One region of the Gudongella oleilytica genome, then DNA from elsewhere that is predicted to be linked to it. Evidence: a T-box and tRNA genes for the amino acid it is inferred to sense, from the RefSeq annotation. Region 1 holds a T-box; the other holds one or more tRNA genes.

Region 1 (15,743 bases):
AGCGGTAATGGAGGCCAGTCAGCTTTTATACAATGAGATAGGCGACCTGGTAACCATAGATGTGGGTGGGGCAACGACAGACGTCCATTCAGTGACAGAGGACAGCGAAGAGATCGCAAGGATCATCCTTAGCCCTGAGCCAAAGGCAAAGAGAACTGTAGAGGGTGACCTTGGCGTATACGTGAATATGAGGAATATTGTCGCCATGGTAGGCGAAGACGTTCTGATGAAGGAACTGGAACTGGATGAACCAGCTTTCCAAAATCTTATAGAGCACCATAAACCGATTCCTGTATCAGAGCTTGAAAAGCGCTTTGTGGAGGTTCTGACAGAGCATGCTGCCATCACTGCAATAAAAAGACACGGTGGAAGACTTAAGAATCTCTATGGACCAAGTGGCAAGAAGACCATAGCCGAAGGTAAGGACCTCACTGGAGTTAAGTATATCGTAGGAACAGGGGGAGCTCTGACCAGACTGCCTGGAAGACTTGATATCCTTAAGAACATACCTCATTCAAACAACGGAACAGATCTGTTGCCTAATAAAGAGGCTGAAATTTTGATAGATAATCACTATATCATGGCATCTCTGGGTGTAATGAGCAAGAAATACCCCGAGATCGCCCTTGACCTTATGCTAAAAAGCATGGGTTTGAGATAGGAGGTCAGGATGGCTTATCCAAGAATAGTAGTAGACACAAAAAAAGTAGAGAACAACGTAAGAAAAATAACTAACCTGGCTAAGTCCAGGGGCGTTACCGTGGCAGGAGTAACAAAGGTATTCTGCGCACAGCCTGAGCTGGTTAAGGCATATATTGATGGCGGCGTCGATTTTCTGGCAGACTCAAGGCTTCAAAACCTTAAGAGGATGAAGGATTTCCCGCTTCCTAAAATAATGCTGAGGCTGCCGATGATATCTGAGGCTGAAGAGCTGGTAAGGTACGCAGATTATTCCCTTAACTCCGAGCTTGAGACAGTAAAGGCTCTTGATAAAGCAGCTGAAAAAAACAACAAGAAACACAACATTATCATCATGGCTGATCTTGGTGACCTGAGAGAAGGCTACTTCAAGGAAGATGAACTCCTCAAAGCAATAGAAGAGATGTTAAAACTTAGATGGATAAAAATTTCTGGTCTTGGTGTAAACCTGACCTGCTACGGCGGAGTAATACCAAATCAGAAGATCCTGAAAAGACTGACAGACCTGGCCGAGAGAGTAAGAAATGATTATGGCCTTCCACTTGAGATAGTATCAGGTGGAAACTCAAGTTCAGTATATATGCTGGAGGGAGAATTCCCTGAAGGCATAAACCATCTAAGGCTTGGGGAGGTATTTGTAATAGGGACAGAATCAGCATACGGCAATCAAATGGAGGGAACGGACCCCACAGCCTTCGTACTTGAGGCTGAGATAATAGAGGTCAAGGAAAAGCCTTCAGTCCCGACAGAGGAAATCGGCAGAGATGCATTCGGACAGGTTCCAACCTTTGTTGACAGAGGAGTAAGAAAAAGACTTCTATGTGCAGTTGGCAAGCAGGATCTTGACATTGGTACACTGAAACCAGAGGACAATGGATTGATCGTTCTTGGTGGAAGCTCAGATCATCTTATAGTCGACGGCTCTGATTCCGAAACCGATTACAAGGTAGGCGATGTAGTGAGATTCAACATGCACTACGTCAGCATACTTCGTCTGATGACCTCTGAGTTCGTAGAAAAGTACTATATTTAACAAAATGATTTCCGGTCAAATGAGAATTTGACCGGAAATTTTATATCTTGTGTAATTTCACGGCTTCTTGACTGTCTTTTGATGTGGTATAATGGTAACACCAACCTATGAGGGTGATCAAATGGATTTGTTTTCTATATCTATGGAGGAAAAACTAAAAAAGTCAGCACCGCTTGCAGACAGGATGAGACCTCAGGATCTGGATGATTTTGTAGGACAGGATCATGTGCTTGGAGAGGGTAAGTTTTTACGAAGAGCCATAAAGGCTGACAGGATAAATTCCATGATCTTCTTCGGGCCACCGGGTACAGGCAAGACGACACTTGCAATGATAATCGCCAACCAGACAAAGATGAGATTTGAAAAGCTTTCAGCCGTAACAGCCGGAGTCAAGGATATTCGTGAGGTGGTAGCAAGAGCCGAGGAAAGCCTAAAAATGACTGGCAAAAAGACTATCCTTTTCGTTGATGAGATCCACAGGTTCAATAAGTCTCAGCAGGACGCTCTGCTGCCATTTGTAGAGCGAGGCATAATCATCCTTATTGGTGCAACCACTGAAAATCCTTACTTTGAGGTTAACAAAGCTCTTCTGTCAAGAGCTATGGTCATAGTCCTCAACTCACTTGAAAGAGAAGATCTGAGGCTTCTTGTGGATAAAGCCCTTACGGATAAGGAAAGAGGACTGGGGGATTATAATGTCCATCTGGAGGATGAGGCACTGGATTATCTATTGACCATAGCACAGGGTGATGGTAGAATCGTTCTTAATTCACTTGAAATCGGAGTATTATCCACCGAGCCAGATAAAAATGGATTGAGGACAATAGACCTTGATGGCATAAGGGACTCTATCCAGGTCAAATCAGCAAGATACGACAAGGGCGGGGACGAACACTACGACACCATCTCAGCATTTATAAAGAGCATGAGAGGCTCTGACCCACAGGCCGTATCCTACTACCTTGCCAAGATGATAAATGCAGGCGAAGACCCCATATTTATCGCAAGGAGGATCGTAATAGCAGCCTCCGAGGATGTGGGTAATGCCGACCCTATGGCACTCCAGGTTGCGGTTGCAGCATTGCAGGCAGTCCACGCCATAGGGATGCCGGAGGGAAGGATAATCCTTTCCCAGGCTGCATTATATGTTGCCAATGCACCGAAAAGCAACAGTGCAATAGTAGCTATAGACAAGGCAATGGATGATGTCAGGAACCTCGAGATAGGCAGAGTGCCAGGTCACCTCAGGGATGCCCATTATGGGGGAGCCGAAAAGCTGGGGCATGGGAAAGGATACCTTTATCCTCACGACTACCCGGGGCATTATGTGGAGCAGACCTATCTGCCGGAAGGCTTCGAGGATAAAATATACTACAAGCCCTCAGGTCAGGGCTTGGAAAAAGAATAAGCCATCGGGGACGGTCCCTTTTGGCAGGAAATGCATATAAATCCACACAATTACAGCCAAAAGGGACCGTCCCCGATGGCTACCGATGGCTCACATTACTTAGGAGGGATACAATGAGTTTGTCTATAAAAGACATTTACAGAGGCTATAAGGACTACCTTGACAAGGAGATCATCCTGGAGGGATGGATCAGAACATCCAGATCCTCAAAAGCCTTTGGCTTCATAGAACTTAACGATGGAACATTTTTTAAGAATCTGCAAATTGTTTATGACGATACCTTAACAAATTTCAAGGATATAGAGAAATTGCCTATCTACTCAGCAATAAGGGTGTCAGGCACTCTCGTGGAAACTCCTGAGGCTAAGCAGCCATTCGAGGTCAAGGCGTCATCGATTGAACTTGAGGGAATGAGCGACAGCGAGTATCCCATTCAAAAGAAGCGTCACACACTTGAATACCTGAGAACCATAGCGCACCTAAGACCAAGGACTAACACCTACAGCGCCGTTTTCAGAGTAAGGTCGATCCTTGCCTTTGCCATCCACAAGTTCTTCCAGGAGAGAGGCTTCGTATATGCCCACACTCCTATAATCACCGCTTCGGACGCAGAGGGTGCAGGAGAAATGTTCAGGGTAAGTACCCTTGATATGCTGAACCCTCCAAGGACGGAGGACGGGAAAGTTGACTTTTCAAAGGACTTCTTCGGAAAGGAGACAAATCTTACAGTCAGCGGGCAGCTTGAAGCAGAAGTGTTTGCTCTTGCCTTCAAGAATACATACACCTTTGGACCTACCTTCCGGGCTGAAAACTCAAACACCGCAAGACATGCCGCTGAGTTCTGGATGATAGAGCCTGAGATTGCCTTCGCAGACCTTACAGACAACATGAAGCTTGCTGAGGATATGTTTAAGTATATTGTGAACTATGTATTAGAAAATGCTCCTGAGGAAATGGAGTTTTTCGACAGCTTCGTAAGCAAGGGGATAATCGAAAGACTAAAGTCGATAGTAAACTCCGAGTTCGGTGTCGTAACCTATACTGAAGCAGTGGAGCTTCTGAAAAAATCAGGCGAGGAATTTCAGTATCCAGTGGAATGGGGAATTGACCTTCAAACAGAGCATGAAAGATATATAACGGAGAAGATATTCCAAAAGCCTGTATTCGTAATCAACTACCCCAAGGAGATCAAGGCCTTTTATATGAGGGTAAACGAGGACAACAGGACCGTAGCTGCCATGGACCTTCTGGTGCCCGGAGTCGGAGAGATAATTGGCGGAAGCCAGAGAGAGGAGAGACTCGACGTCCTCACTCAAAAGATAATCGACAATGGAATGGACCCGGAGGACTACTGGTGGTATCTGGAGCTTAGAAAATACGGCGGAACAAAGCACGCAGGCTATGGACTTGGCTTTGAGAGAGCAATTATGTACATCACAGGAATGTCAAACATAAGAGACGTTATCCCATTCCCAAGAACAGTCAACTCGGCGGAGTTCTAAGATTAGCCCGGTTAAATATGTCTTGCTTAAAGGCTTGGCATTTGCTATAATTTTAGCTAAATTACAACATCGATGAACGGAAATATTAAGCAAGGAGCCTCTTTTAGAGAGCAGCCGGCTGGTGGAAGGCTGCAGAGAGAATTGCTGAACTCGTCCGGGAGGATCCCCTGTGTAAGCCGGGGACGGAACGCCTACGTTACAGGCATCGAGTGGGATTATCAAAAAGAGTGGTACCGCGGAATTAACCTTTCGTCTCTAACAGGGCGAGAGGTTTTATTTTTTGTAAATTGAGGAGGTAATGTAAATGAAAGACTACACCCCAAAGTCCATCGAAAAGAAATGGCAGGATATATGGGATGAGCACCAATGCTATAGAGCCGAGAACAACAGTGAGAAGCCGAAGTTCTATGCTCTTGTGGAGTTCCCGTATCCATCATCAAATGGACTCCACGTAGGTCACCCGAGACCATACACTGCCCTTGACATCGTATCAAGAAAGAGAAGATACCAGGGCTACAATGTACTTTTTCCAATGGGCTGGGATGCCTTCGGACTTCCAACTGAGAACTTCGCAATAAAGAACAAGATCCATCCAAGGATCGTCACAGAGCAAAACATTGCCAGGTTTAAGGGACAGCTAAAATCAATAGGCTTCTCCTTCGACTGGTCCAGAGAGGTAAACACAACAGACCCAAATTACTACAAATGGACTCAGTGGATATTCCTTAAGCTGTTTGAAAAAGGATTGGCATACAAACAGGAAATGCCAATAAACTTCTGTACCTCCTGCAAGGTCGGTCTCGCCAACGAAGAGGTAGTGGGAGGAGTATGTGAACGTTGCGGAAGCGAAGTCATCAGACGCGTCAAAAACCAATGGATGCTTAAAATTACCGAATATGCGGAAAGGCTTATCAATGACCTGGATACTGTCGATTATATTGATAGAGTTAAGATCCAGCAGATCAACTGGATAGGAAGGTCTGAGGGAGCAGAACTGGACTTCAGGATCGTCGGCGGAGATGACGTACTAAGGATTTTTACGACCAGACCGGACACTCTTTTTGGGGCAACCTACATGGTAATAGCTCCTGAGCACCCATTGATCGATAAATACAGAGACAGAATAGAAAACATCGACCTGGTGGAGGCATACAGGGCAGATGTTTCAAAGAAATCAGACTTTGAAAGGACAGAGCTTGTAAAGGAAAAGACCGGTGTCGAGCTTAGAGGCTTGTCAGCAATAAATCCAGCAACTGGTAAGGAGATACCTCTTTGGGTATCAGACTACGTTCTAATGACCTATGGTACAGGGGCAATAATGGCAGTACCTGGCCACGATCAGAGAGACTGGGAGTTTGCTACAAAGTTCAATCTGCCCATCATCGATGTAATAAAAGGCGGCGACATCACAAAGGAGGCCTACACTGATACCGACTCAGGGATCCTTGTTAACTCCGGTTTCATAAATGACATGGAGGTAAAGGATGCAATCAGAACGATGCTTGACTGGATCGAGAAGGAAGGTCTCGGAGAGAGAAAGGTAAACTACAAGCTTAGGGACTGGGTATTCTCGAGACAAAGATACTGGGGCGAGCCGATCCCATTGGTACACTGCGACGAATGCGGCTGGGTTCCTATTCCTGAGTCTGAGCTTCCGCTAAAGCTTCCTGAGGTTGAAAACTATGAGCCGACTGATACCGGGGAATCACCTCTTGCTGCGATCCATGAATGGGTACACACCACTTGCCCCAAATGCGGAGGACCGGCTCACAGAGAAACTGACACCATGCCTCAATGGGCAGGTTCATCCTGGTACTTCCTAAGATACATGGATCCGGACAACCATGATCAACTGGCTTCCAAGGAAACACTTGAATACTGGTCGCCAATAGACTGGTACAACGGAGGCATGGAGCATACAACCCTTCACCTTCTATACTCAAGATTCTGGCACAAGTTCCTCTACGATATCGGTGTGGTTCCAATGCCTGAGCCATATGCAAAGAGGACATCGCACGGTATGATCCTTGGCGACAACAATGAAAAAATGTCAAAATCAAGAGGAAATGTAGTTAATCCCGATGATATAGTAAGGGATTATGGAGCTGATACGCTAAGAACCTATGAGATGTTTATCGGAGATTTTGAAAAAGCCGTTCCATGGTCCGATAATGGTGTGAAGGGCTGCAGGAGGTTCCTCGACAGGGTATGGAGACTTCAGGAGATACTGACAGAAGGGAATTCCTACACTCCTGAGCTTGAATCCAGCATCCACAAGACTATCAAGAAGGTTTCCGAGGACTTCGAAAACCTAAAATTCAATACTGGAATTGCTGCAATGATGAGTCTTTTAAACGAATTCAATGACTTTGGAAGGCTTAACAAAAAGGACTTCCAGACATTCCTCATACTGTTGAATCCTGTTGCTCCACATATAACAGAGGAGCTGTGGGAGATCGCAGGCCTGCCAGGATATCTGTTCCAGACAACATGGCCGGAATACGACCAGGAGAAGACCATAGACAAGGTCTTTGATCTGCCTGTTCAGGTAAATGGAAAGGTGAGAGGTACAGTTGAGGTCAGCATTGATGAGAGCACAGAGAGCATCAAGGAAAAAGTTTTTGCATCTGCCGGCGTGAAGAAATTTACCGATGGAAAAACTGTCGTGAAGGAAATCTACGTTCCAGGGAAGATCTACAACATAGTTGTAAAATAGTCAATCTGCCGCCACATGGCGGCAAATTAAGGCTGAAGACAAAGCTCAGCAATCAATAAGGATTGTTGAGCTTTGTCTTCGGTCTGCCCCGGACTTGTCCGGGCCTTCTTAATGAGATTTTTATATCAACCTCAGATAATTATGCTATAATAGCAATATAGCAATTCCAAAAGACTACGGAGGTGCAGTGGATGAGAAAGATACTTATTACTGGAGCGCTTGGACAGATAGGTTCCGAGCTGGCAGTAAGAATGAGAGACGTTTATGGTAATGCAAACGTTATCATCAGCGATCTTAAAGCCAAGGAAACCCATAAGGAGCTCATTGAAAACGGACCATTTGAAGTAATAGATGTTATGGATAAGGATCGTATGGCAGAGGTGGTAGACAAATACGGAATAAATACCATTGTAAACCTCGCTGCCATACTCTCAGCAACTGGCGAAGCAAGGCCGGACCTGTGCTGGAGCATTAACATGAACGGGCTTTATAATGTGCTTGAGCTTGCAAGGGAGAAAAAGCTGTCTGTGTTTACACCAAGCTCGATTGCAGTTTTTGGTGATTTGACTCCAAAGGATTCTACTCCACAGGATACTGTGATGAGACCTGGCACCATGTATGGTGTCACCAAGGTGGCAGGCGAGCTATTATGTGACTATTATTTCCATAAATTCGGGGTTGACACGAGGGGTGTCAGATTCCCAGGACTTATTTCCTACGATACACTGCCTGGAGGGGGAACTACCGACTATGCAGTGCATATTTACTATGAAGCCCTTAAGAATGGAAAATACTCAAGCTTTATAGATAAGGGAACAAAGATGGATATGATGTACATGCCTGATGCCCTTGATGCAATCCTAAACCTGATGGAGGCAGACAGTTCAAGGCTGATCCACAGAAATGCCTTTAATATCGCGGCTATGAGCTTCGATCCTGAAGAGATCGCTGCATCTATAAGAAAGCACATCCCCGGATTTGTTCTTGAATACGATGTGGACCCTATAAGGCAGGCGATAGCAGATTCCTGGCCAAATTCACTTGACGACAGCGCAGCCAGGGCAGAGTGGGGCTGGGCACCTAAATACCTTTTGGACGACATGACAAAGGATATGCTTGAGAAGCTGAGTAAGAAGTTGAATATCAAGATTTAGCAAATTATATAAGTAGGGTGCGGACGACCCTGCCCGCCCGATAATTCAAAATAACGAATAGTAGGTAGTAGGTAGTAAATGAATAAGATAAGATCCTTCACTATCGTTCAGGATGACTGCGATATCCAGTTATTCTGAGAATTAGAGGAGGATTTTTTACTTTTAATTGTCAATCGTCAATTGTCAATTTAAACTATTCCTTTCCTTTTCCCCTTTCCCCTTATAGCTTTCCCCTTCCAGCATTCCAACTTCTCTTTATTTTGATTTTGAGTTGTGATCTGTGAATTTTGCATTATCTTCATGTGTTTTCAATGTTGACAAGATTACCCGGATATACTATACTGAAAAAGTAAAACCAACCAAAGCAGTTGGGATTAAAGAGGTGAAATGAATGAAACTGTCAACCAAGGGGCGTTACGGGCTAATGGCGATGTATCAATTGGCTCAGGATTATGGACAGGGGCCAATATCTCTTAAATATGTAGCGGAAAAGCAGGGCTTGTCAGAGAACTACCTTGAACAGCTGTTTTCAAGCCTGAAGAAGGAAGGGCTTCTTACAAGTACAAGAGGAGCATATGGCGGATACATGCTGTCAAGAAAACCGCATGAAATAACTGTTGGACAGGTTCTGAGATCTCTGGAGGGGCAAATGTCACCTTCAGAATGTGTATCTGAGGACGGCTTTGATTGCGTGAGGGACGATAGCTGTGCAACCAGATTGGTGTTTGCTAAAATAAAGGATAGCATCGACAGGGTGATCGACTCCATAAGCCTTGAGGATATGGTTAGAGACAGCCAGCCGGGACTATATCGGGAGGAATTAAAATGAACAAAATGATATACATGGACCACTCTGCAACCACACCGGTAAAAAAAGAAGTGCTTGAGGAAATGCTACCATACTTCAGCGAGTTTTATGGAAATCCCTCAAGCGTATACGCGCTTAGCAACCACTCGAGGCTTGCAATTGACAAGGCAAGGGAAAGAGTTGCCAAGGCCATAGGGGCCAAGAAGACCGAGGTATTCTTTACAGGCGGCGGCTCTGAGGCTGATAACTGGGCACTCAAAGGAATAGCATATAAGAATAAGGACAAGGGAAACCACATCATAACCACAAAAATCGAACACCACGCAATACTCCATACCTGTGAGTATCTTGAGCAGCAAGGCTTCAAGGTGACATATCTGGACGTTGATGAGTACGGGATGATATCGCTTGAGGAGCTTGAGAAAGCAATAACCGAAAAGACAATACTTATTTCCATAATGTTTGCCAACAATGAAATCGGTACTATCCAGCCTGTTAAGGAAATTGGAGAACTGGCGAAGAAACACGGAGTTCTTTTCCATACTGATGCAGTTCAGGCAGTAGGCAGTCTTCCTATTGACGTAAAGGAAATGAACATCGACCTCTTAAGCATGTCAGCTCATAAACTTTACGGACCTAAAGGCGTTGGAGCTCTTTACATCAGGCAGGGAACAAAGATAGATCCTCTTATAGCAGGCGGCGCACAGGAAAAGAACAAAAGGGCAGGAACTGAGAACACACCTGGTATAGTAGGCCTTGGAAAAGCAATTGAGCTTGCTTACGAGCATCTTGAGGAGAATACTACTTACCTGATCTCACTTAGGGAAAGATTGATCAAGGGCATTAAGGAAAGAATACCATACGTCAGACTTAATGGACACCCGGAGAAAAGACTTCCCGGCAATGCCAACTTCTGCTTCCAGTTTATCGAGGGCGAAGCGCTTCTTTTGAGCCTTGATATGGTTGGCATCGCTGGCTCAAGCGGCTCTGCATGTACCTCAGGCTCTCTTGATCCATCCCATGTGCTATTAGCAATAGGCCTTCCTCACGAAATAGCCCACGGTTCACTTAGACTGTCACTGGGAACAGGCAACACTGAGGAAGAGGTGGATTTTGCTGTTGAAAAGCTCGTGGGAATAGTGGACAGATTGAGAATGATGTCACCGTTATATGAAAAAATTCAAGGGGGTAACAAATAAATGTATTCAGAGAAGGTAATGGAGCACTTCATGCATCCGCACAATGTTGGAGAGATAGAGAACGCAGACGGCGTCGGTGAAGTAGGCAACGCAAAATGCGGTGATATAATGAAGATGTATCTTAAGATAGACGGAGAGATAATAACCGACGTAAAATTCAAGACCTTTGGATGCGGTTCTGCGATAGCGTCATCTAGCATGGCTACTGAGCTTATAAAGGGAAGAACAGTAAAGGAAGCCATGGAGCTTACAAACAAGGCAGTAGCAGATGCGCTTGATGGACTTCCACCGGTAAAAATGCACTGCAGCGTACTTGCTGAGCAGGCAATCAAATCAGCTCTGCTTGATTATTCCCATAAAACAGGGGTAAAAATAGAGGGATTGGAAGATGTTGACTTCGATGACGAGCATCTCCACGACCACGCTGACGAAGAATAAACTTTAAGAAGGAAGACTCTGGCGGGAGCTGATATTGGCGTCATGCCAGAGTCTTTTGCAGCTTTGGGGGGATATTTATGGGATTGAGCACAGCGCCTGTGCTTTCAGTAAAACTCGTATGGATCCTTTTACCGATCCTTCTTTTCCTTATCATCTACTATCTGATAAATATTGGAAACAGGTATGTGGCACCGAGAAAGGCGATCCATTACAATACCAAGCTTATCCTTTGGGGGATAATCACACTATTCGCCCTTTATTTTGTGGTGCAGATATTCAGGAAGTATACTCTTATATCAGATACCTTCTTCACGATACTGGTATCAATGCTGCTGGCATATCTATTAAATCCCTCCGTCACTTACTTTGAACGGAAGGGGATGAAAAGGATCCTTGCTGCATCCATAGTATACCTAATAATCCTGGGCGGCATCGTCATATTGTTCCTTGCAGTGCTTCCAAGAACAGGCAGGGAGATCATGCGACTGGGTGCAAATCTGCCTCAGTACTTAACTTCAGTCACAAATTGGTTCCAGAATCTTTACTCCAGCTATTCTGACACATTTGGTGAGATGCCTGAAATACTCCAGTCAATTGAAAATGTAGTTTCACAGAACATCGACCGGATACAGCAAAGCCTTGCAAACGGGGCAGAGAAGTTTATTCTCGGTCTGGCTGGTATGCTGTCACGGATAGTAAGCCTGGTACTTACACCTGTTTTAACCTTCTACTTCCTGGTTGACAAGGACCATTTCCAAAAGAAAGTAGATGTTCTGATCCCTTCAAGGTACAAGGAGGAGATATATAAGCTTCTCGGCGAGATGGATGATGCGATGTCGCAGTTTATCCGGGGCAGACTTCTCATGGCTGTAGTAGTTGGAATTACCACTACCATATTCCTGTTCCTGATGGGAATAGAGTTTGCGATAATAATCGGGTTTATAACAGGACTTGCGGATATCATCCCCTATATCGGACCTTTCCTTGGATTCCTGCCGGCAGTTGTGTTCGCCTTTATTTCCAGTCCCACGAAGGCACTATGGGTGGGAGCGCTCTTTTTACTTATCCAATGGATGGAGAACAACATACTGGGCCCAAAGGTCCTTGGAAAGACCACCGGAATGCATCCCCTGACTGTTTTGGTTTCCATAATAACGGGAGGAACCATTTTCGGTATAATGGGAATGATCGTTTCAGTTCCGGCTGTGAACATAGGGATAATACTTTACAGGTATATTAAAGATAAGGTCAACAAAAGACTTTCCGACAACTCAGAAACCGGAACAAATTGACATAAGGCCCTATTTGCATTAAAATATTATAGATAGACTAACCTCCCTGAAGGGGAGGATTTTTCTAATATTTAGGGTGAGGTGTAATTATGAAAAAGTTGGGACTGCATGAGATACGAAAAGAATATCTTGATTTCTTCAAAGAAAAAGACCATCTGGTAGCATCAAGCTTTTCACTGGTGCCTAAAAATGATAAATCTCTGTTGCTGATCGGAGCGGGAATGGCACCGCTTAAGCCATACTTCACAGGCGATGCGACACCTCCCCACAATAGGATGGCAACATGTCAGAAGTGTATAAGAACCGGTGACATCGAAAACGTAGGAAGGACTGCAAGACATGCCACCTTCTTCGAGATGCTTGGAAATTTCTCCTTCGGGGACTATTTCAAGAAGGAAGCAGTAGCATGGGCATGGGAATTCCTCACTGAGAGGATGGAGCTAAAGCCGGAGGATCTTTGGGTGAGCGTCTATCTTGAGGACGACGAGGCATATGAGATATGGAACAAGGATATCGGAGTGCCTGCAGAGAAAATAGTAAGGCTTGGAAAAGAGGACAATTTCTGGGAACTTGAAGTAGGACCATCAGGTCCTTGCTCAGAGATATATATAGACAGGGGCCTGGAGTACGGCTGCGGACACGAGGATTGTAAACCAGGCTGCGACTGTGACAGATTCCTCGAGGTTTGGAACCTTGTTTTCACCCAGTTTGACAAGGACGAGCAGGGAGTTTACCATCCGCTGCCAAATCCCAATATAGATACAGGAATGGGTCTTGAGAGAATTACTTGCATAATGGAGAACGTGGACACCATATTCGACATCGGTGCCATAAGAGACATCCTCCACAAGGTTGAAGAGATAAGCGGATATGAATACGGCTCAGCCTACGAGAAGGATGTGTCAGTAAGGCTCATAACTGACCACACAAGGGCTATGACATTCCTTGTCAGCGACGGAGTAATTCCCGGCAACGAAGGAAGAGGCTATGTTCTAAGAAGGCTTATCAGGCGTGCTGCAAGACACGGCAAGCTACTGGGAATAGAAAAGGGCTTCCTTGACCAGATGGCAGGTGTTGTAATAGACTCCTGGAGCGTTGAGTACAAGGAGCTTAAGGAAAACGAGGCACAGATCAAAAAGGTAATAAGAGCAGAAGAGGAGAAGTTCCAGGAGACAATCAACCAGGGAATAGATATCCTCGATGAATATATCGAAGAAATGAAGGCAGCCGGATCTGAGGTATTCGGAGGAGACAAGGCATTCAAGCTTTACGATACCTATGGCTTCCCATTGGAGCTTACTCTGGAGATCTTGAACGAGAAGGGCATCAAGCTCGATACAGATGGCTTCAAGGCTAATATGGAGGAGCAGAGACAAAGGGCAAGAAGTGCAAGAGAAGGCACAGACGGCGGATGGGGCGGAAAGGAAGAAGAGGAGCTAACAAAGGGCTTCAAATCGACCTTCCTTGGCTATGACACCACCAGGGCTGAGTCTGTAGTGCTAGCCTTGTTCAAGGAGGGCGAGAGAGTCATCCACCTGAGCGAGGGAGAGGAAGGACTTGTTATCCTTAAAGAGACTCCTTTCTACGGCGAGCAGGGCGGTCAGGTAGGAGACAAGGGCAAGCTTCTGTTCGAGGGAGGCTATGCTGAGGTAACCGATGCAAGACCTACCAAGGAAGGCGCTATACTCCATATTATATCCGTTAAGGAAGGCCAGCTGAAGGAAGATATGAAAGCAGAGGCAGCTGTGGATGACGAGCTGCGCGATGCTACGAGAAGGAACCACTCAGCTACACACCTGCTGCACAAGGCACTGAAATCAGTTTTAGGCGGTCACGTAAACCAGGCAGGCTCACTTGTAATGCCAAACAGACTCCGCTTCGACTTCACTCACTTCGAGGCAGTAAGCAAGGAGGACCTCGCAAGGATCGAGGCCGAGGTAAACCATAACCTGTTAAGGGCGATGCCGGTGGTTACAGAGGTTGTCACTCTTAAGGAGGCACAGGAGAAAGGTGTTATAGGGCTGTTTGAGGATAAGTACGGCGAAGTGGTAAGAGTCGTTTCCATGGGAGACTACTCCCAGGAGCTTTGCGGCGGCACACACGTTTCAAATACAGGGCAGATAGGTCTGTTCAAGATAGTGTCGGAGGCAGGTATTGCTGCCGGAGTAAGAAGGATAGAGGCACTGACAGGGCTAAATGCCTTTGATTACATGAACAGTCTTGAAAAAGAGCTCGAGCAGCTTTCACATTCGATGAAGACCAACAGACAATCGTTGAAGGAAAGAGCACAGGTCATCATGGAGGAGCTCAAGGAAAAGGAAAGAGAGATAGGAAGGCTTAAAGACAAGCTTTCTGCAAATATAGCGGATGAGATACTTTCAACTGCAAAGGAAGTCGAGGGAGTCAAGGTAATAGTGTACACTGCGCCCGAGATGGATATGAACAGCCTGAGGAACCTTGGAGATGAGCTAAAGGCAAGGCTTCGTTCAGGAGTAGTCGTTCTTGCAACTGCCATCGGCGAAAAGGTTTCACTTGTTGCCATGGCGACCAAGGATGTAACTGAGAAGGGAATACATGCTGGAAACATTGTAAAGGCTGTAGCAGCTGCAACAGGCGGAAGCGGCGGTGGAAGACCGGAGATGGCACAGGCCGGAGGCAAGGATGTCTCCAAATTGAAGGAAGCAATGGATAGTGTTGAAGGTTTGGTAAGGGAACAGTTGAAGAGATAATTCACAATTAACAATTCACAATTCACAATTCACAATTCACAATGCACTATTCACTATTCACTATTCACTGATTATGTTATAATAGTTAAAGGGGTGGTACTGTGAACGATAAAATGAACGAAACCGTGAAATTCGAAGCCACTAAGGAAACACTTACAGAGCCCAGAGAAATACTGATTTCTGTTTTCAACTCACTGGAGGAAAAGGGATACAATCCCATCAATCAGATCATCGGGTACATCCTTTCAGGAGATCCCACCTATATTACAAGCCACAACAACGCCCGAACGATCATAAGAAAGATCGAGCGGGACGAGCTATTGGAGGAAATACTTCGGGCATACTTGAAATGCACTAAAGACTGACTTTGAATGGATGGATGGCACAGGGCTATCCATCCTCTTTATGTAAAGAAACGAAAGGAAACCGGAAGTGGAAAGAAGACGATTGGGCAATACTGACATAGAGGTATCCGGGCTTTGCTTCGGTTCCCTCACCATGACCCCCTTTCAGGCAAATCTAAGCCTGGATGAGGGCGCAAGGCTCATCAGATACGCCTACGAAAAAGGTATCAACTTCATAGATACAGCGGAGATATACGAAAATTATGAATATATCAGAAGAGGGATCCAGGGTATAATAAGAAGTGATTATGTAATTGCCACTAAAACCTATGCTTATACTGAAAAGCTGGCAGAGGACAGCTTGCATAAAGCTTTGAAGGAGCTTCAGACTGATTATATAGATATATTTTTACTTCACGAG
Region 2 (15,743 bases), 140 kb from region 1:
GAGAAATAAAAAAATCATGAATGTATAAAGCCTTTTGATACTCTTTTCTACCATAAGCCTCCACCTCCTTCGCCTTCCTTCTCTTTGTCGAATTTTGATGTCAATGCCATTGCAAGAAAAATAAATACCATCAGTATTATTGACATTGATGATCCAAAGTGCCAGTCTCCCGTATACCTGAACTGTTGTTCAATAAGGTTACCGATAAGTGTTGATTTATTACCACCCAGAAGGCTTGATATGACAAAGGTGCTTACAGCAGGGATAAATACCATGGTTATACCTGTTATTACGCCTGGAAGGCTTAATGGGAAAATAACCTTAAGAAATGTTCGTCGCCTGTCGGCACCGAGGTCTTCAGCAGCCTCTATCAAATTTCTATCCATTTTTGACATTACAGAAAAAATGGGAAGCACCATAAATGGAAGAAAATTGTAAACCATACCAAGAAGAACGGCTGTGTCATTATATAACAGATCCAGTCCCTGAAAACCCAGCTTCCCTGCAATATAGTTTATTATCCCGTTTTTACCAAGCAAGGTAAGCCATGCATATGTCCTCAACAAAAAGTTCATCCACATTGGAATGACCAGCATCAACACCATAACATTTCTTGTCTTTGCTTTTTCCTTGCTGATTATGAATGCTATGGGATACCCCAGAACCAGACATATTGCAGTAGATAATACAGCAAGCCAAACTGACCGGTAAAAGACATTAAGATATATCGGTGTAAGAAATCTCTTGTAGTTATCCAAGCTGAAAGTAAATTCCGACAACGTCTGACTGTCGCCTGTTGTGAAGGCAAAATATAATACGAGAAACAAAGGTACTACTATAAATATCCCAAGCCATATGAAATAAGGGAAGGCAGTGTTTCTAATTTTCATCATACACACTCCTCTTCATTATATGAATATTCTCAGGGATTACCCTCATACCAATTTCTGTATCAATTCCCTTCATTACTGTGGAATGTATTGTCCAGGTAAAGCTGCCGTTTTGTACTTCCATCTCGTAATGAACACCCTTGAATGTAACACTAATAACCCTCCCGGTGATCTGCCCCTCCTCTAAAGGTACTATGTCAAGATCTTCAGGTCTTATTACTATATCAACAGGCTCATTGTTTTCAAAGCCTCTATCGACGCAAGAAAATATTTTACCAGCAAATTCTACTTTATAGTCCTCAAGCATGGTGCCTTCAATTATATTGCTTTCCCCGATGAATTTTGCTACGAATCGATTCCTGGGTTCATTATAAATATCGGTTGGTGTCCCTATCTGTTGTATCCTGCCCTTGTCCATAACTACTATGGTGTCAGACATGGTAAGTGCTTCCTCCTGGTCATGTGTAACATAGACAAATGTAATTCCGACGCTTTTTTGAATCTTCTTTAGCTCCATCTGCATTTCTTTTCTCAGCTTTAGATCCAAGGCTCCCAGCGGTTCATCCAGGAGCAAGACTTTTGGTTCATTTACAAGTGCCCTTGCTATTGCTATTCTTTGCTGCTGACCTCCGCTTAAAGATTCTATGTCTCTCTTTTCATAGCCTGAAAGGTTTACTAACCTTAGCATCTCAGCGACTCTAAGAGCTATGTCATCTTTAGGCGTTTTTTTAATCCTAAGACCAAAAGCGATGTTCTCGAATACATTTAGATGAGGGAAGAGAGCGTACTTCTGGAATACAGTATTGATCTGTCTAAGGTATGGAGGTTGCTTTGTTATATCCTCGCCTTCAAATATCACTTTCCCGGAAGTGGGGGCCTCAAAGCCACCGATAATCCTTAAAGTAGTAGTCTTTCCGCACCCGCTGGGTCCAAGCAGCGTAAGGAATTCATTTTGGCGAATATATAGATTCATATTCTCAAGAACAGTTGAGTCTCCAAAATCCTTTGAGATATCGATCAAATCTATTGCATGAAATTTCGTCATTATATCACTTCCTTACTAAAAATTAGGAGGTGTGCTCACCCATATAAATGTTGCTTCAGTTTTCCCTGCGTTTGATATTGAATGGTCACTATTAGTCCTGTAATAGAAGCTTTCGCCCTTTTTTACCTTGTGTTTTTCAGCACCCAGATTTACGTAGATATTCCCTTGGAGCACATATCCAAACTCCTCACCTTCATGAGGGTAGTCCTCCTTTGTTTTTCCTCCTGACTGCAGACTTATGAGGATAGGCTCCATTAAATTTTTCTGAGCATTCGGTATTATCCATCTTAAGGTGTACTTTAACTCCTCATTTATAGTTTCAAAGGCATCTTCTTTGCGAAATACTATTTTTTCCTCCGTAGCTTCATTGAAGAAATCTTTTAGGTTCGTCCCAAGGCCTTCCAATATATCCATAAGAGTTGCGATTGAAGGAGATGTGAGGTCTCTTTCAAGCTGTGATATAAAACCCTTTGTAAGCTCACACCTGTCTGCCAGTTCCTCTTGCGTAAGATTTTTCTTTACCCGAAGTGCCTTTATTTTTTCTCCGATATTCATAACACACCCCCCTGAAAATCATATATTACTAAACAAATTGTTTATAGTCACTAAACACTCACCATTTGATTATAGTTTAGGCAAGTGTCAGTGTCAATAAAAATAATCGCTGAAACAGTTTGCTCTATGTGAAAAACCAAATTATGGCTTCATTTAACTAAACTTGAAGTTTACCAATGTACTACAAAAAATCAGAACCTTTCGGTTCTGATTTTTTAACAAATTTTATTCTATGTTTACTATCTTCAGGTTAGATAATGCATCCTCTATCAATCCATCGATATCCAAATTACTCTCAGAATTCAATATATCAATAAGCTTTGGTTTCGTCACAGGATGCTTTGGAAGAAAAACTGAGCAGCAATCCTCAAATGGCTGTATAGAGGTTTCATATGTTTCTATATCCTTGGACCACTTGATTATGTCGACTTTATCCATTCCTATCAAGGGTCTTAGGATTGGAATTTCCACAGACCTGTTGATCACATCTACGCTTTGGATAGTTTGACTGGCTACCTGTCCTAAATTCTCCCCAGTAATCAATGCATCATAGCCTCTGGGAGCTGCAAGCTTCTCAGCTATCCTCATCATAAATCTTCTCGATATTATGGTCATTTCATCCTCAGGACAGCTTCTCCCGATTTCCTTCTGTATATTCAGAAGATTGACGCTGAAAATTTTTAATGGTCCCGTATATCTTGCCATTATCCTTGCAAGATCATATATCTTTTCCTCAGCCCTTTCTGAGGTGAAAGGATAGGAGTGGAAATGGATACAGTCAATATCTACTCCTCTTTTTGCCATTAAGAATCCTGCTACAGGACTGTCGATCCCCCCTGATAAAAGGAGCAGGCCTCTCCCATTTGTCCCTACCGGCAGACCTCCAAAGGCCTTATCGCGCTTAGTATAAACATATCCTTTCTCCTTAACATCAACTTTCACAAGTATTTGAGGTGCGTGGACATCCACCCTAAGATTTCCTGAGTTCTTCAGAATATAACCACCTATATCTCTCGATATATCAGGCGACTTGAGAGGATATCTTTTATCTGACCTGGTTACATCCACCTTAAAAGTAAATGCTTTGTCCACCTGATCAGTGAATTCTTTGACTGCCAATAACGCAGCTTGTCTCATGTCCTCCATGTCTGTTGTAGTTCTGATACATGGGCTGATGTAAACAAGTCCAAATACCTTCTTAAGTCTATTGGTTGCTATTTCTTCGTAGCCTTCAAGTCCTTCGATATAAATTTTCCCCTGCTCTTTGTAAATGGATATATCGACGAGGCCCTCCAAGGCACGCCTGATATTCTTAATCAGCTTGTCCTCAAAATACTTTCTGTTCAAACCCTTGAGAACAACCTCTCCCAGGCTGACACTTAAAACCCTGTCCAACTGATCATCTCCTCATTATACTTCTGATTTCAACTGCTGCATTTGTTATCTCTCTGGCCGCGATGCGAATGTCATCCTCAGTGTTTTCATGAGAAAAGCTTATTCTCAGTGTTCCCTCAATACATTTATCATCCAGGCCAATTGCTTCAAGAACATGGCTTTTACTCTTACCTTTTGAGGAACACGCGGAAGTGGTTGACACGTAAATATCCTTATCCTCCAGGCTATGAACCATTATTTCTCCCCGGGTCCACGGGATTGAAACATTCAATATATATGGAGAAAATAATGGATTTACAGGTGAATTGATCTTTATTTCCGGAATGCCTTCAATTAGAAGCTCTATCATCAATGATTTTAGATTATTGACATGGGCAAACTCTCGAGCACTGTCTTTAGAAACAAATGACAAGGCTGTGGAAAGTCCCACAATGCCCGGGACATTTTCAGTTCCTGATCGTAAGCCTCTTTCCTGATTTCCACCGAAAAGCAAGGGAGGTAGGTTAACCTTAGAGTTCAGATACAGTCCCCCTATACCCTTTGGTCCATGAAGTTTGTGACCACTGAATGCATAGCTGTCAACGCCCCATGCTTTTAAAGACAATGGCAGCTTCGCAAATGATTGCACTCCATCAAGATGAAAATGAGGCTTTGATTTTTCAGTGCTTAGTGCTTTCCCAATTTCCTCAATATCCTGGATGATGCCTACCTCGTTATTGACATGTATCACTGTAACAAGTATAGTATCATCTCTCAGTGACTCCTTCAATTCGCCGATGTCTATCTTTCCAAGATGATCATTTCTGAGCCATGTTATTTCGAATCCTTTTTTTTCCAGGTACTTTAGTGTGTTCATAACAGCTGGGTGTTCTATTGATGTGGTTACAATATGTTTCCCCTTGCTGGATTTAATACTTGCTATTCCCTGGACCACAATATTGTTGCTCTCAGTACCGCCGGATGTAAAGTATATTTCACTTTCTTGAACCTTCAGAAAATCGGCAGTACGATTTCTCGCTTCCTTCACAAGCTTTTCTGCTCTTAGGCCGAGTCTGTGAAGTGAGGATGGGTTACCAAACTCCTCGGCCATTGTCCTTTCTACTGCAGCAACGACTTCAGGTCTGGGACGGGTAGTTGCACAATTATCAAGATAAATCAATGTCTCACCTCTTAATAACCCAAGTCTTCATTGACCAGATAAATAACTATCTTCCCAACGCCACCAGGCTTTTTATTGATAACAGTTTCAACATTGCAAATTCTTTGAGGAGAATCGCAGTCGCTGCATACACCAGTGTAAACGCATGGCGTTGTAAGGTTAAGCCTTTTTGCATTCATAGGTGCCGCAGTGTGTTCTATTCTATAAATAGCATCCCCGTAATTTCTCACTATTTTGTTTTTACCCGCTACTATATATACTCTCTCATGGCCATAGAACATAGATGAAACCCTATTTCCAGTTCCGTCTTTGTTAACCAGCTTTCCATCCTCAGTAACTGCATTCGTGCTTGTTATGTAAACCTTCGAGCTGGCTGCATCTCTTAGTGCAGCACCCTTATCCTCGGCTTTCCAGTGCCAATATACAGTGTTCCCTCTTTCAGATAAATGATCATATATCTTCATATCCTGAAGAGTAATGGAACCTCCCAACCCAACGGGCTCATCAACTTTGATATCTTCCATCAATGCAGACACAGCCTCTTCTTTTGTATCAAAAACCCTCACATCAAAACCATTCTTTTGCAAAGCTCTGACAGCTTTATCCATGATATCGCTCCTTCCATTTACTTCACCTTATCATTATATCCAATATTTTCCCCATTTTAAACTGTTTTCTGGATTATTGATAATAAATATCAATATGCCGTTGCATCAATTCATCATATTTGCTATAATCTATATGAGGTTATCCCCCTGGTAACCTCAAGTAAGATCTCTATTCCCAATACCCCTTTTGAACGGTTTTGTTCCATCCTGTGTAAATGGGATGAAAGACTCCAAATGCGGAGTCTTCTTTTTTTATCTAATTCATGATACTATTTAATTGGGGACTTTATTCTATAGGCTTATCAAAATTGTAAATGGTAATGTGGAGGATATGATGAAGCACAAGCTCGCCATGATTTTTACAGGTGGAACAATAGCTATGAAGATAGATCCAGATCTCCATGCAGCTATACCAGCACTGAATGCGGATGAGATCCTTGGGATGATTAAAAATGTCAGAGACTTGACTGATCTGGAGATTATAAATTTCTCAAATCTGCCAAGTCCTCATATTACTCCAGATATAATGATGGAGCTCTATAAAAAAACCAAGGAGCTTTCCGAGAACGAATCTATAACAGGAATAATAATAACCCATGGTACTGATACTCTTGAAGAAACAGCTTATCTTCTTGACCTTCTACTTGATACGCCAAAGCCGGTTATAATTGTAGGAGCAATGAGAAATTTCTCAGAGCTCGGATATGACGGCTCAAGCAACCTTGCAGCAGCAATATGTACAGCTCTTTCTCCCAAGTCAAGGGACAAGGGTGTTCTGGTAGTTATGAATAATGAAGTGAACGCAGCAAGCCAGGTTACAAAGACAAATACCTTGTCCCTGGATACCTTCAAATCTCCGGAATTTGGGCCTCTTGGTATCGTAGATAATGATGAAGTTATTTATTACAGAAACATGCCCGACAGACAAAGGATACAAACAGATAAGATTGAGAAAAAAGTAGCTCTGATAAAAGCTGTACCGGGACTTGGTTCAGATATCTTCAGTTTTTATATCCAGTCTGGTTATAAGGGTATAGTGATTGAGGGTCTTGGCAGAGGTAATGTACCCCCACAGATGATAAGCGGGATAAAGCAAGCAATAATCGCTTCTATCCCTGTCGTTCTTGTATCGAGATGCAATACCGGGAGGGTCTTGTATACCTATGGGTATGAAGGTGGAGGTAAGCATTTAAGAGATATGGGGGTCATATTTGGAGGGAATCTTCCTGGACAAAAAGCTAGAATCAAACTAATGCTCTTACTTGGAATGACCAATGATATGGATAAAATCAGAGAGCTATTCGAGACTACAATCTGACATTTTTTCTCGAGAATACAACAACGCCTCAGACTAATAAAATAGCTGAGGCGGTAAAATTGTTAGCTATTTTTCGTTGTTCAGGAACGCAGATGCATCCTTTGACACCTGCAATATAATTTCAGTCCACTTGAGTTTATTTGCTTCAGTAAACCTGGTATGAGGTCCAGATATCGAAATGCATGCCAATACTTCACCGTTGGCTCCAAATACGGGAGCTGCCACACATGACACATCATCATCTCTTTCCTCTACGTCAAAACCATAGCCCTTTTCTCTTATCTCCTTCAATTCATTGAAAAGCTGCTTCTTTGTGGTAATAGTATTATCGGTGAATTTAGTCATTACATAGCCCTTGAGGATCTCGTCCCTTTTGATTTCATCCATATAAGCAAGAAATATCTTCCCGGATGCTGTGCAATGTAATGGTGCAGTAGCTCCTGTTTTTGTAAACATTTTTATTAGTTTGTCACTTTCCTCCTGCGCAATGTAAACAATTGATTTCCTATCCAGAACTGTAAGATTGGCCGTCTCTCCTGTTTCTTTCTTAAGCCTCACCAGGAATTGTCTCAGTGCTGTACCAAGATTGTTCTGGCTAAATGCCTTCATACCCAGCTGCCACAATTTCAGGCTAAGCTGATATTTTTTAGTCCTCTCGTTCTGCGTGATAAAGTTTGACTCTTTAAGGGTATTCAGCAAATGATAGGTTGCGCTAACCCCATAGCCTAAACCCTCGCTGATTTCAGTCGCACCCATTTCGTGCTCGCTTTCAGCAATATAATTTATTATCTCTATGGCTTTTATAACTGAACCTATGGTTTTCCTCTGTTTAGTCTCTATTTCCAAATTAGCTTCCTCCCGATTATATGATATAATTATTGTATACTATTTTTCCTATCAGTAAAAGCAATATTTGCATCCCAAAACATAAGGAGCTATGATTTATGAAAATACTTAAGATGCCCATCAGTCCTAATCCAGGAGAATATCCATTTATCGACCTTAAGAAGCTTTTGATCCTGGACATTGAAACCACAGGACTTTCAAGCAAATATAACTGGATATATCTTATAGGTCTTGCCTACTATGACACAGAAAGTAAGGAATGGTTTATAGAGCAGCTATTTGCTGAAAACTCTTCAGAAGAAAAAGATATACTTTTAGCCCTTCTACCTTATGTGAATGCAAGATCCCTTGTCGTCACCTATAACGGGGATGCCTTTGATATTCCTTTTATAAAGGCTAGAATGGATAAGAATCGTATCTCTATGCCTCCTATAGAATCTTTGGATCTCTTTAAGCTGCTTAAGAACAACAGTATCTTTTTCAACCTTCCAAATCTTAAGCTGAGAACAGTTGAAGAGAACTTAGGAATTTTTCGCAAGGATCAGTATACAGGTAAAGAATGTATTGATTTCTACAAAGAATTCACAGAAACCGGCTCTTCTTATTTAAGAGAAATCATATTAAGACATAACCATGATGATCTATGCTCTATGCCTGGTTTGCTAAGTCTGATACGGATCATTCATGATAGTAAAAAAGTAAGTATCTTGGACAATGACCATATAATAGATCTCCATATCGTTGAGCTTGGAATTACTGGAGAGATGTTGACCATAAATGGTAGCTATACCTCTGATTATAATATGCCTATACGCTTTTATGCACAAGGATGGTCAATCGACCTAAGAGATGACAATACTTTTACTATATCCTATGAGCTAATCTATGCAACAAATGAAAATGAGCTTGAGGTTGCTCTGATCGATATAAGCAATCTGGAATTCACTGAAGAATGCTTCTCAAATATGGATATGAGTATACCAAGCGGATATGTGATAGTATCATCTGGGAAAAATCTGAATATCGGCAATATCAAAACACTGATCAGAGAGCATCTATTATCTATATTGGTTTAAAACAGAAAAACTCATCATTCGATGAGTTTTTCTCTTTGGTGGGCCTTCAGGGACTCGAACCCCGGACCTACCGGTTATGAGCCGGGCGCTCTAACCGACTGAGCTAAAGGCCCATTTATCAAATTAATGACAAATGGTGGTGGACCTGGGTGGACTCGAACCACCGACCTCACGCTTATCAGGCGTGCGCTCTAACCGCCTGAGCTACAAGTCCTTGTTAAATAAAATGGCAGGGGCGGAAGGAATCGAACCCTCATCGACGGTTTTGGAGACCGCTGTTATACCGTTTAACTACGCCCCTGTATTAAAATAATTCACAAATCAATCCATCAAACTCATCATAAGATGTTTTGAAAAATTGCAGCTTGTGAATAGATGGGATGGTGCCCAGAGCCGGAATCGAACCAGCGACACGTGGATTTTCAGTCCACTGCTCTACCGACTGAGCTATCTGGGCAGGTAACTACAAATTTGTAGTTGGTGGGCCTTCAGGGACTCGAACCCCGGACCTACCGGTTATGAGCCGGGCGCTCTAACCGACTGAGCTAAAGGCCCCCATCTTATGGCGGAGAAGGAGGGATTTGAACCCTCGCGCCCCTTATCAGGACCTACTCCCTTAGCAGGGGAGCCTCTTCAGCCACTTGAGTACTTCTCCTTTTGGCGGAGAGGGTGGGATTCGAACCCACGTGGGCCGCAAAGCCCTAACGGTTTTCAAGACCGCCCCGTTATGACCGCTTCGGTACCTCTCCAAATGGTGATCCATCCGCGACTCGAACGCGGGACACCCTGATTAAAAGTCAGGTGCTCTACCGACTGAGCTAATGGATCATATTATATTATTGGTAAAAAAATATACTGCATGCAGTATAGGTTAACTAGTTAAAAATGGCTGGGGTGACAGGACTCGAACCTGTGGAATGCTAGAGTCAAAGTCTAGTGCCTTACCGACTTGGCTACACCCCAACACTATGGTGCACCTAGGAGGATTCGAACCCCCGGCACACGGATTAGAAGTCCGTTGCTCTATCCTACTGAGCTATAGGTGCATGTTTATAAACTTTTAGATTTTGGTGGAGCGGGTGAAGGGAATCGAACCCTCGCAACCAGCTTGGAAGGCTGGGGCTCTACCACTGAGCTACACCCGCATATTTATTAAGTTTATTTGGTGGAGGAGAGTGGATTTGAACCACTGAAAGCTTAGCTAACGGATTTACAGTCCGTCCCCTTTGGCCACTCGGGAACTCCTCCATATCTATTCCCTTGCTATGCATCAATCCTAAAGGACACCTAACGATTTCCTATGGAGTACTTCAATGGAGCTGGCGAGAGGAATTGAACCCCCAACCTACTGATTACAAGTCAGTTGCTCTGCCGATTGAGCTACGCCAGCTTAAGCAATTGACAATTACATAATTGACAGTTGACAATTAAATAATTATCCTTAAAATATTTGTTATGTTTCAATTGTCAATTGTCAATTGTACACTGTCAATTGAAAATTGGCGACCTGGAAGGGACTCGAACCCTCGACCTCCAGCGTGACAGGCTGGCATTCTAACCAACTGAACTACCAGGCCAATGATAGTTATAATTCACAATTCTAAATTCACAGTTCACAATTATTTCAGAATACCCTGTGATTTTGTGACAGAAGGTGATTTTTTAATTGTGCATTGTGCATTATAAATTGTTCATTGATGTAAGTGGTGGGCACAACAGGGCTCGAACCTGTGACCCCCTGCTTGTAAGGCAGGTGCTCTCCCAACTGAGCTATGCGCCCACTAATGGTGACCCTACCGGGACTCGAACCCGGGTTACCGCCGTGAAAGGGCGGTGTCTTAACCGCTTGACCATAGGGCCTATATTTTTAGTTAAAATGTGGTAGCGGCGAACGGATTTGAACCGCTGACACTGCGGGTATGAACCGCATGCTCTAGCCAACTGAGCTACGCCGCCAAGTTAAATATAATGGTTGCACCAACCTGGCACTCCGCAATTGATTTCCTACGGAGTAAATTATGGTTGCGGGAGCAGGATTTGAACCTACGACCTCCGGGTTATGAGCCCGACGAGCTACCAGACTGCTCCATCCCGCGTCAATTTTTTAACCCTTTTATGCCATAGAGTTATGGTGCCGAGGACCGGAATCGAACCGGTACGACTTTAAGGGTCGCAGGATTTTAAGTCCTGTGCGTCTGCCAGTTCCGCCACCCCGGCATACTCTGGCTCTCAGGGTGGGACTCGAACCCACAACCTACCGGTTAACAGCCGGTTGCTCCGCCATTGAGCTACCTAAGAATAGAGTCGGCTGCGTTTGCCAAATCATAGATTTGGACTGCGCGACATCTGACCTGCTAAAGCTTACTTCCGTTCGCTATGTTAGGTCATTAGTCTGGCAACTTCCTACTCTCCCAGGTCGTTTCCAACCAAGTACCATCGGCGTTAAGAGGCTTAACTTCTGTGTTCGGTATGGGTACAGGTGTCTCCCTCTTGCTATCGTCACCAGACGAAAACTAAATCTTTCTAAGAACAAACATTACTTCTTTCAATTCACAATTCTCAGTTCACAGTTCACAATTACTTGGGTCATTCTCTTGGGTCTTAGACCCTAAATCCTTACTTCCACAATTGTGCATTGTGCATTGGTTTAGGTCAAGTCCTCGACATATTAGTATCTCTTAGCTTCAAGCATTGCTGCTCTTTCACCTGAGACCTATCTACCAGGTCGTCTTCCTGGTGTCTTACTCACTTCCGTGATGGGAAATCTCATCTTGAGGGGGGCTTCGTGCTTAGATGCCTTCAGCACTTATCCCGTCCAAACTTAGCTACTCAGCCATGCCTTTGGCAAGACAACTGATTCACCATAGGTTTGTCCATCCCGGTCCTCTCGTACTAAGGACAGCTCCTCTCAAATTTCCTGCGCCCACGACGGATAGGGACCGAACTGTCTCACGACGTTCTGAACCCAGCTCGCGTGCCTCTTTAATGGGCGAACAGCCCAACCCTTGGGACCTACTTCAGCCCCAGGATGAGACGAGCCGACATCGAGGTGCCAAACACCCCCGTCGATGTGGACTCTTGGGGGGTATAAGCCTGTTATCCCCGGGGTAGCTTTTATCCGTTGAGCGATGGCCCTTCCACGCGGTACCACCGGATCACTAAGTCCAACTTTCGTTCCTGCTCCACTTGTTGGTGTCGCAGTCAAGCTTCCTTCTGCCTTTACACTCTTCGCACGATTTCCGACCGTGCTGAGGAAACCTTTGAGCGCCTCCGTTACTTTTTAGGAGGCGACCGCCCCAGTCAAACTGCCCAACTGACAGTGTCCCCACACCGGTTTCACGGTGCCAGGTTAGAATTTCAGCATCACAAGAGTGGTATCCCAAGGACGGCTCCACAAATACTGGCGCACTTGCTTCTATGCCTCCCACCTATCCTGTACATGCAATGCCAAAATCCAATGTCAGCCTGCAGTAAAGCTCCACGGGGTCTTTCCGTCCTGTCGCGGGTAACTCGCATCTTCACGAGTACTACAATTTCACCGGATCCTTTGTTGAGACAGTGCCCAAATCGTTACACCTTTCGTGCGGGTCGGAACTTACCCGACAAGGAATTTCGCTACCTTAGGACCGTTATAGTTACGGCCGCCGTTTACTGGGGCTTAAGTTCACACCTTCGAGTTTCCTCTAAGCATTCCCCTTAACCTTCCAGCACCGGGCAGGTGTCACCCCCTATACTTCGTCTTTCGACTTAGCAGAGAGTTGTGTTTTTGGTAAACAGTCGCTTGGGCCTTTTCACTGCGGCCATCCAAAGCTTATATATCGTATGATATCCACTCCAAATGGCACCCCTTCTCCCGAAGTTACGGGGCTATTTTGCCGAGTTCCTTAACAAAGGTTCTTCCGCTCGTCTTAGGATTCTCTCCTCACCTACCTGTGTCGGTTTGCGGTACGGGTGAAAATATTCTCGATAGTGGCTTTTCTTGGCAGTGTGGAGTCTGCAGCTTCTCTACTTGTTTTTCGATCCCCATCACACCTCAGGATCATTAAGAAAACGGATTTGCCTGTCTTCTCTCCCTACGTGCTTAGACGTGCTCTTCCAACCGCACGCTCTGCATATCCTCCTGCGTCCCCACTTCTCTGTTAACGAATACCTCCAGTACAGGAATCATAACCTGTTGTCCATCACCTACGCTTTTCAGCCTTGGCTTAGGTCCCGACTTACCCTGAGTGGACGAGCCTTCCTCAGGAAACCTTAGGTTTTCGACGGGTGAGATTCTCACTCACCTTTCGCTACTTATGCCAGCATTCTCTCTTGTGTAATGTCCAGCGCTCCTTTCGGTACACCTTCGTCCCTTACACAATGCTCCTCTACCGATGTATTTATACATCCCACAGCTTCGGTATCTGATTTTAGCCCCGGAAATCTTCGGCGCAAGGTCTCTCGACCAGTGAGCTATTACGCACTCTTTAAATGTATGGCTGCTTCTAAGCCAACATCCTGGTTGTCTGTGAAACCTCACATCCTTTACCACTTAATCAGTATTTTGGGACCTTAGCTGGTGATCTGGGCTCTTTCCCTTTTGACTATGAAGCTTATCCCCCACAGTCTGACTCCCAAGCTTATGAGTATGGCATTCGGAGTTTGATAGGTTTTGGTAACACTATGTGCCCCTAGACCATTCAGTGCTCTACCTCCATCTCATCCATTCTTGAGGCTAGCCCTAAAGCTATTTCGAGGAGAACCAGCTATCTCCGAGTTCGATTGGCTTTTCACCCCTATCCACAGGTCATCCCATAGCTTTTAAACGCTACCGGGTTCGAGCCTCCATTTTATTTTACTAAAACTTCACTCTGCCCATGGATAGGTCACCCGGTTTCGGGTCTATGACATGCAACTATATCCGCCCTGTTAAGACTCGGTTTCCCTACGGCTCCGTAACTTAATTACTTAACCTCGCTGCATATCATAACTCGCTGGCCCGTTCTACAAAAAGTACGCGGTCACACTTTTAACGTGCTTCCACTGCTTGTAAGCATAGGGTTTCAGGTTCTATTTCACTCCCCTCCCGGGGTTCTTTTCGCCTTTCCCTCACGGTACTGTTCACTATCGGTCACCAAGTAGTATTTAGCCTTGGGAGGTGGGCCTCCCTGCTTCCCACGGGATTTCTCGTGTCCCGTGGTACTCTGGAGCACAGCCTGTGAATCTTCCATTTCGTCTACAGGGCTATCACCTTGTTTCGCAAAGCTTCCCAGCTTTCTTCGACTATGGATCATTCATTCCTTTGCTGTGTCCTCAACCCCTGATAAATCAGGTTTGGGCTCTTTCCATTTCGCTCGCCGCTACTTTGAAAATCGATGTTTCTTTCTCTTCCTCAGGGTACTTAGATGTTTCAGTTCCCCTGGTCTACCTCTCATGACTTATTTTATTGGGTCATGAGTACTTGAGGGTTGCTCAAGTGGGTTCCCCCATTCGGATATCTACGGATCGACGTCTATTTGCGACTCCCCGTAGCATTTCGGTGCTTATCCCGTCCTTCTTCGGCTCTTGGTGCCAAGGCATTCGCCCTATGCTCTTAATAACTTGACCTATTTCATGTTTGTTCTTCTTCTTAGATTTAGTTTTCAATGTTCAGTTGAGACAATTCACAGTTCACAGTTCACAGTTCACAGTTATCAGGGTCATTCTCTTAAGTCTAAACCTAAGATCCTTCGCTTTCGCTCAGGATGACTTCTTTTAATTGTGCATTGTGCATTGTTCATCGTGCATTGGATCTCTTGGTGGAGATGAGGAGGATCGAACTCCTGACCCCCTGCTTGCAAGGCAGGTGCTCTCCCAGCTGAGCTACACCCCCGTAATCAATTAATACCCTGTCAATGAAATATGTCAAAATCATAGATTTTGGATATTTCTATTGCTGGGCACTACGCAATTGACAATTGACAATGAACAATTTTGTTCAAAGGCCAGTTTGCCTCTGGCTTGCCAAGTTAATTTAATTCACTATTCACATTTCACAATTGTGCATTGTGATTTGTGCATTGTGAATTATATATAACAAACAGTGCGAGATACTTATCCTGAAATCTTCCTTAGAAAGGAGGTGATCCAGCCGCACCTTCCGATACGGCTACCTTGTTACGACTTCACCCCAGTCATTGCCCCTACCTTCGACAGCTGCCTCCATTACTGGTTAGCTCACTGGCTTCGGGTATTGACAACTCCCATGGTGTGACGGGCGGTGTGTACAAGACCCGGGAACGCATTCACCGCGGCATTCTGATCCGCGATTACTAGCAACTCCGACTTCATGCAGGCGAGTTGCAGCCTGCAATCCGAACTGGGATCGGCTTTTAGAGATTTGCTTGCCATCGCTGACTTGCTTCTCGTTGTACCGACCATTGTAGCACGTGTGTAGCCCAGGACATAAAGGGCATGATGATTTGACGTCATCCCCACCTTCCTCCGATTTGTCATCGGCAGTCTCTTTAGAGTGCCCAACTTAATGATGGCAACTAAAGACAAGGGTTGCGCTCGTTGCGGGACTTAACCCAACATCTCACGACACGAGCTGACGACAACCATGCACCACCTGTGTCCGCTGTACCCCGAAGGATAAAGATGCATCTCTGCACCGGTCAGCGGCATGTCAAGCCCTGGTAAGGTTCTTCGCGTTGCTTCGAATTAAACCACATGCTCCGCTGCTTGTGCGGGTCCCCGTCAATTCCTTTGAGTTTCATACTTGCGTACGTACTCCCCAGGCGGAGTGCTTAATGCGTTAGCTGCGGCACCGAGGTTTGACCCCCAACACCTAGCACTCATCGTTTACGGCGTGGACTACCAGGGTATCTAAT

Evidence for each region. A T-box is a leader RNA that pairs with one kind of tRNA and senses whether it is charged. The one in region 1 lies ahead of leuS (leucine--tRNA ligase), so its partner is inferred to be a tRNA-Leu.
Region 2: it encodes a tRNA-Leu, which carries the amino acid that the T-box ahead of leuS (leucine--tRNA ligase) is inferred to sense. The anticodon was not compared.

The regions. Positions count from the first base shown of each region.
Region 1 is NZ_CP035130.1:1,299,519-1,315,261, reverse strand. Features, by position in the region: gene EC328_RS06180 (GlmL-related ornithine degradation protein) at 1-661, shown strand, start outside; gene orr (ornithine racemase Orr) at 671-1,732, shown strand; gene EC328_RS06170 (replication-associated recombination protein A) at 1,854-3,140, shown strand; gene asnS (asparagine--tRNA ligase) at 3,254-4,642, shown strand; T-box leader at 4,706-4,902, shown strand; gene leuS (leucine--tRNA ligase) at 4,947-7,358, shown strand; gene EC328_RS06155 (L-threonine 3-dehydrogenase) at 7,550-8,512, shown strand; gene EC328_RS06150 (RrF2 family transcriptional regulator) at 8,904-9,341, shown strand; gene nifS (cysteine desulfurase NifS) at 9,338-10,519, shown strand; gene nifU (Fe-S cluster assembly scaffold protein NifU) at 10,520-10,957, shown strand; gene EC328_RS06135 (AI-2E family transporter) at 11,035-12,249, shown strand; gene alaS (alanine--tRNA ligase) at 12,339-14,978, shown strand; gene EC328_RS06125 (IreB family regulatory phosphoprotein) at 15,092-15,343, shown strand; gene EC328_RS06120 (aldo/keto reductase) at 15,411-15,743, shown strand, end outside.
Region 2 is NZ_CP035130.1:1,437,059-1,452,801, forward strand. Features, by position in the region: gene EC328_RS06805 (ABC transporter permease) at 1-54, opposite strand, end outside; gene EC328_RS06810 (ABC transporter permease) at 48-890, opposite strand; gene potA (spermidine/putrescine ABC transporter ATP-binding protein) at 880-1,935, opposite strand; gene EC328_RS06820 (helix-turn-helix domain-containing protein) at 1,951-2,490, opposite strand; gene thiI (tRNA uracil 4-sulfurtransferase ThiI) at 2,716-3,885, opposite strand; gene EC328_RS06830 (cysteine desulfurase family protein) at 3,890-5,044, opposite strand; gene EC328_RS06835 (lactate utilization protein) at 5,056-5,652, opposite strand; gene EC328_RS06840 (asparaginase) at 5,987-6,970, shown strand; gene EC328_RS06845 (IclR family transcriptional regulator) at 7,037-7,816, opposite strand; gene EC328_RS06850 (ribonuclease H-like domain-containing protein) at 7,915-8,892, shown strand; tRNA gene EC328_RS06855 (tRNA-Ile) at 8,929-9,005, opposite strand; tRNA gene EC328_RS06860 (tRNA-Ile) at 9,030-9,106, opposite strand; tRNA gene EC328_RS06865 (tRNA-Trp) at 9,120-9,193, opposite strand; tRNA gene EC328_RS06870 (tRNA-Phe) at 9,274-9,349, opposite strand; tRNA gene EC328_RS06875 (tRNA-Ile) at 9,371-9,447, opposite strand; tRNA gene EC328_RS06880 (tRNA-Ser) at 9,456-9,547, opposite strand; tRNA gene EC328_RS06885 (tRNA-Ser) at 9,551-9,641, opposite strand; tRNA gene EC328_RS06890 (tRNA-Lys) at 9,645-9,720, opposite strand; tRNA gene EC328_RS06895 (tRNA-Gln) at 9,779-9,855, opposite strand; tRNA gene EC328_RS06900 (tRNA-Arg) at 9,862-9,938, opposite strand; tRNA gene EC328_RS06905 (tRNA-Gly) at 9,964-10,037, opposite strand; tRNA gene EC328_RS06910 (tRNA-Tyr) at 10,056-10,140, opposite strand; tRNA gene EC328_RS06915 (tRNA-Thr) at 10,207-10,282, opposite strand; tRNA gene EC328_RS06920 (tRNA-Asp) at 10,393-10,469, opposite strand; tRNA gene EC328_RS06925 (tRNA-Val) at 10,597-10,672, opposite strand; tRNA gene EC328_RS06930 (tRNA-Glu) at 10,678-10,752, opposite strand; tRNA gene EC328_RS06935 (tRNA-Met) at 10,772-10,848, opposite strand; tRNA gene EC328_RS06940 (tRNA-Met) at 10,912-10,988, opposite strand; tRNA gene EC328_RS06945 (tRNA-Leu) at 11,022-11,109, opposite strand; tRNA gene EC328_RS06950 (tRNA-Asn) at 11,116-11,190, opposite strand; rRNA gene rrf (5S ribosomal RNA) at 11,283-11,399, opposite strand; rRNA gene EC328_RS06960 (23S ribosomal RNA) at 11,541-14,478, opposite strand; tRNA gene EC328_RS06965 (tRNA-Ala) at 14,668-14,743, opposite strand; rRNA gene EC328_RS06970 (16S ribosomal RNA) at 14,986-15,743, opposite strand, start outside.